Regions from separate parts of the Comamonas sp. C11 genome, predicted to be linked through region 1. Evidence: predicted binding sites of a transcription regulator. Region 1 holds the regulator's gene; the other holds the start of a gene.
What was found. Region 1 encodes FNR, which switches genes on or off when oxygen is low (the NO sensors DNR and NnrR bind a similar motif). Its sites were predicted from a motif close to TTGATNNNNATCAA; they were not measured.

Region 1 (2,397 bases):
GATCGACCTCGATGGAATACTCGCCGGCTGGATCGAGCTTGAAATGCTCACGCATCAGAAGCATCAGCTGCCGCAGCTCGGCATCGCTGAAGAAGGTCGGCGTGCCGCCTCCCAGATGCAGCTGGCTTACCAACTGGCCTTTGCCGCAATGCTCGGTATGCATGGCCAGTTCACGGCTCAGATAATCCAGATACTCGGCAGCCTTCTCATGATGCTTGGTCACGATCTTGTTGCAGGCGCAGTAATAGCAAAGCGACTCGCAAAACGGCACATGCACATAAACGGACAGGGGCAAGGCACGTGAGCCCGAATGCGTCTTGCGCTGTTTCAATGCCAGGATATAGTCGTCTGCACCAAAAGCCTCAACAAAACGGTCGGCTGTTGGGAATGATGTGTAGCGTGGGCCGGGGATATCAAAGCGGCTCAGCAACTCAGGCGTGACTGCGGTCATAACTGGGAGTTAGGGTGCGCCCACACTCTGTATAGAGCAGATTTCAATGGAAATCAGATCCTGAAAATCATGCCCGAAATAGGCAAAAGCGCATGTTTTTGAACGAATACGGGCAATGTGCCCCAAGGCAATCACCCTGTCCTTGATGAAAATCAAGAGACATCAAGGCGAGTGCTGCGACAATTTGATCCATCTCATCTTCAACCACGAGGTCAACGACCGGCGCGACTCTCCACTCTGTGTCTGTCTGCGCCGTTGCTAAAAGCCCATGAATCTTCAGACCATCAAAGCATCCTGCTCCAACTGCAATCTGCGTGAACTGTGCATGCCCATGGGCCTGGACGATGAACAAATGGAGCGTATTGACGAGATTGTGGCCACGCGCCGCAAGGTCAAGCGCGGCGGGCTGCTATTTCGCAATGGCGAAGAGTTCACCTCGCTGTACGCCATTCGCACCGGCTTCTTCAAGACCAGCGTGGCCACTGAGGATGGACGCGACCAGGTCACAGGCTTTCAGATGGCCGGCGAGATCATTGGCCTGGACGGCATCGTCAACGACCACCACACCTGCGATGCCGTGGCCCTGGAAGATGCCGAAGTCTGCATCATGCCTTTCGACAAGCTCGAGCAGCTCTCGCGCGAAGTCACGGCGCTGCAAAATCATGTGCACAAGGTCATGAGCCGCGAAATCGTGCGCGAGCATGGCGTAATGCTGCTGCTGGGCAGCATGCGCGCCGAAGAGCGTCTGGCAGCCTTTGTGCTGAACCTGGTGCAGCGTCTGTCGGCACGCGGCTTTTCGAAGTCGGAGTTGGTGCTGCGCATGACGCGTGAAGAAATCGGCAGCTATCTGGGACTCAAGCTGGAGACCGTGAGCCGCACCTTCTCCAAGTTCGCCGAGGAAGGCATCATCGAAGTCAGACAGCGCCATCTGCGCATTCTGGATACCGATGCGCTCAAGCGCATCGTCAACAGCCAGCAATGCCAGGGCTAAGTTAAGACAGCGGGCTTTTTTGATGGCAGCGAATGCCTGCCAGAAGCTTCCCGCCGCCGAGGCCGCCAGCACAGAGAGCGACCAAGCACCATCCGGGGCCGCCACCGGCCCCGAAACTGCGGCCCTGTGCGCAGCGCTTTACTCGACCAGGGGCTCCGAGACTATGCCCTGGTTCAGATCGCTGGCCGAACGCCCCAACATGACAGTCATCAGTCCGCTGGCCACGGCGACCGCCCAGAAGGCAAAAAAGGCCAGGGTGTAAATGGCATTGCGCGACCATTCCAGAGGCGAGCCCAGCCAGTGCATGTCCAGCGGGTCCACAAAGGCAAATACCACCATTTCCATGATTGCCGCAGCCAGAAAAGCCGGCCAGACAATCCACATCCAGCGTCGAGCATCCATCGCGATTCTCCTTGGCCTGTGGGTTTGAACCCATTTTGCACAATTGCCATGACCTTCCCTGCCACACCAAGGGCATGCACTCAGATAGGAAACCCTGAACCGCTATTATTTAAAGAGCTTCCAGTGCATTCTTTGTATTGACTTAAGGTCAATATCTATCTGAAATAAGCTTTGATAAAGCGCTATGCGCTCCTGATATTGAACCCGCCCGGCCATCCTTTGCCGGTTTTTGAGCACTGCAGACAACCGTCCGACTCTGCGGTCGACCAAGACATAGAGCTCCGCCACGACCGGCCGTGCTCCAGAAAAGTCTGCAACCATAGGCGTAAAAAAAGGCCGCGGAAGCGGCCTTGAGGATGATGCGTTGAAATCGCAGTCAGCGATCCAGCGGATGATCCTTGGCTGGCGTCGCGGCATGGTTGCGCCCCGTCACTGCCGGCGCCAGGCTTTTTTCACTTTCGCTCAGGCGCTGGTTGATTTCCATGCCATGGCGGTAGTAGTCAGGGTCAATCACGGGATCGGGCCTGCTCAGTGCGATGTATGCGGTGACAAA
Region 2 (2,397 bases), 2.0 Mb from region 1:
GTCGCTGGGGCGCAGCACCTTGCCGCGCATGAACGGCGCGGCCGACGATGTCTCGCGTGCCGCGCGCACCATGGGCGCGGCCGCGGGCCGCTTCAATGACAACCCACAATCCGTCATCTACGGCCAGGGACTGGGCCTGCCAGGCCCCGGCGAGCCTGGTTTCGTGGCTCCGGCCAAGTGAACCCGCAACAAGGACACGACTTGCGCAAATCCGGAGCAGGCATGGTGTTTTCTTCGATAGCAACATCCATTGTCCCTTCCCGTTTGCGTCGGTCCTAAAGGAATCAATATGGCAGACACAAAGCTTTCACTCACAGGCCGCAGAGCATGGAGATTGCTGGGCGCATCTTCTTTGTTGCTGGCGCTTGCGGCCTGCTCGGGCCTGCCCACGGCTCCCACGCAGCCGGTGCGATATGACCTGGGCATGGCCAACCTGGCAGTGCCGGCCGCGAATGCCGCCGCACCCTCCGTGGCGCCGGTGCCGCTGGTGCTGGCTGAAGTCCAGGCGCCGGGGCTGCCCGAGGGCCTGACGGCCATGTTCTACCGTCTGAACTACAGCGACAGCCAGCAACTGCGTGCCTACCAGAACGCACGCTGGAGCCTGCCTCCCGCCCAGATGGTGGAGCAGCGCCTGCGCATGCGCTTGGGGCTGGAGCGTCCCGTTCTTTCGGGTAAGGACAATGTCCGCGCGGTGCTGGCCGACAAGCGCTCGATTGCGCAGCTGCGCGTGACGGTGGACGAGTTCAGCCAGGTCTTTGACAACGCCAGCAACAGCCGTGCGCTGCTGCGCCTGAGCGCCAGCCTGATTGGAGCCGGCGAGAGTGCAGGCAACCAGTTGCTGGGCCAGAAGGTGTTCACGGTCGAGGTTCCGGCTGCCTCGGCCGACGCAGCCGGCGGTGCTCAGGCCATGGCGCGTGCAGTGGATGAGGCGGCAGCCCAGCTCAGCCGCTGGTTGCAGGGTTACGGGCGCTAAGGCCCGGTCAGTCCCAGGCATTTCCGCTCCCAAAGCCCTGCCATGCAGGGCTTTGTTGATTCCGGGCAAGTCCTGGTTGCCGGTGGGCAACTGCTTTGCTGATGTGGGTCAATGGCCGGGACAGGCCTTGTTCTTAAGCTGGCAGTTCCTCAACCTCGCACAAGGAACTGCCATGGCCAGCCTCGAATGGAATGCCGCTCTCATCCTGGATTTTCCCGTCATGGACGCGGTGCATGAAGAGTTCGTCACCTTGCTGGCCCAGGTGGAGGCGGCGGCCGATGAGCAGCTGTGCGCGCTCTGGGACGAGTTGATTGCCCATACCCAGCAGCACTTCGATCAGGAAGACCGCTGGATGCAGACCACGGGCTTTGCCACGAGCAACTGCCACAGCCAGCAGCACAAGGTGGTACTGGCCGTGCTGCGCGAGGGGGCGGTCAAGGGCGAGCAGGGCGATCTGGCCACGATCCGCCATATGGCGGCCGAGCTGGGCCCGTGGTTCAGCCACCATGCGCAGAATATGGACGCGGCTTTGGCCTTGCACATGCGCCGCTCGGGTTTCGATCCGGTCAGCGGTGCGGTGCTGATACCCGAGGCCTTGCCGGCCGAGCCTATCACCGGCTGTGGCGGAGCCTGCGGTGAAGCTGAAAAAAAGGAAGTAGTAACTGCCTGAAACTGGCACGCGCTAAGGCGAGAGACAGCGAGCAAGCTCCGGTCCCCCTTGGGGGAAGCGGCGTAGCCGCTCAGGGGGTCAAGGGTAAATCGCCGGGGAGGCCAGGATGGGGAAGATCTTGATCAGGCCTCCTGCCATCACCTCGATGGCCAGCGCGGCCAGAATCAGGCCCATGAGCCGGGTCATCACATTGATGCCGGTCTTGCCCAGCACGCGGGCGATCGGGTGGGCCAATGAAAAGCACACCATGATGGCGGCAGCCACCACCACGCCGTAACCGACCAGCGCCACATGCTGCCAGATGGTACGCGCCTGATCGGCATAGATCACCACGGTGGACATGGCGGCAGGCCCGGTCAGCAGCGGAATGGTCAGCGGCACTACGGCAATGCTGTTGCCCTCGGCGGCCTTTTCGACGCCGGCTGCCAGCGTGGCATTGTTGGGGCGGTCTTCGGCGGGGCGGGCATTGAGCATGTTCATCGCGCTGATCAGCAGCAGCAGACCGCCGCCGACCTGAAAGCTCTGCAGCGAGATATTGAAGAACTGCAGAATCTGCAGTCCCAACAGGGCGCAGACCGCAATCACACAAAACGCGGCAAAGGCGGCGGTGCGAATGGTCTGCCAGCGCTGCTCGGCGTCGAAGCCGGCCGTGTAGTGGATGAAGAACGGGACGATGGCCAGCGGGTTGATGATGGCGACCAGGGTGATCAGCGGCTTGATATCCATTACAGCTCGCCTCCGGGCATGGGGGGCT

Region 2: a site for FNR is predicted at 1,072-1,085, ahead of NOX35_RS01520 (hemerythrin domain-containing protein). Genes of this name have one in related genera too.

The regions. Positions count from the first base shown of each region.
Region 1 covers NZ_CP101743.1:2,339,347-2,341,743, reverse strand. The annotation lists gene hemN (oxygen-independent coproporphyrinogen III oxidase) at 1-451, opposite strand, end outside; gene fnr (fumarate/nitrate reduction transcriptional regulator Fnr) at 720-1,442, shown strand; gene NOX35_RS10745 (hypothetical protein) at 1,581-1,844, opposite strand; gene NOX35_RS10740 (FixH family protein) at 2,221-2,397, opposite strand, start outside.
Region 2 covers NZ_CP101743.1:341,391-343,787, forward strand. The annotation lists gene NOX35_RS01510 (MlaD family protein) at 1-181, shown strand, start outside; gene NOX35_RS01515 (ABC-type transport auxiliary lipoprotein family protein) at 290-973, shown strand; gene NOX35_RS01520 (hemerythrin domain-containing protein) at 1,146-1,643, shown strand; gene NOX35_RS01525 (MarC family protein) at 1,722-2,369, opposite strand.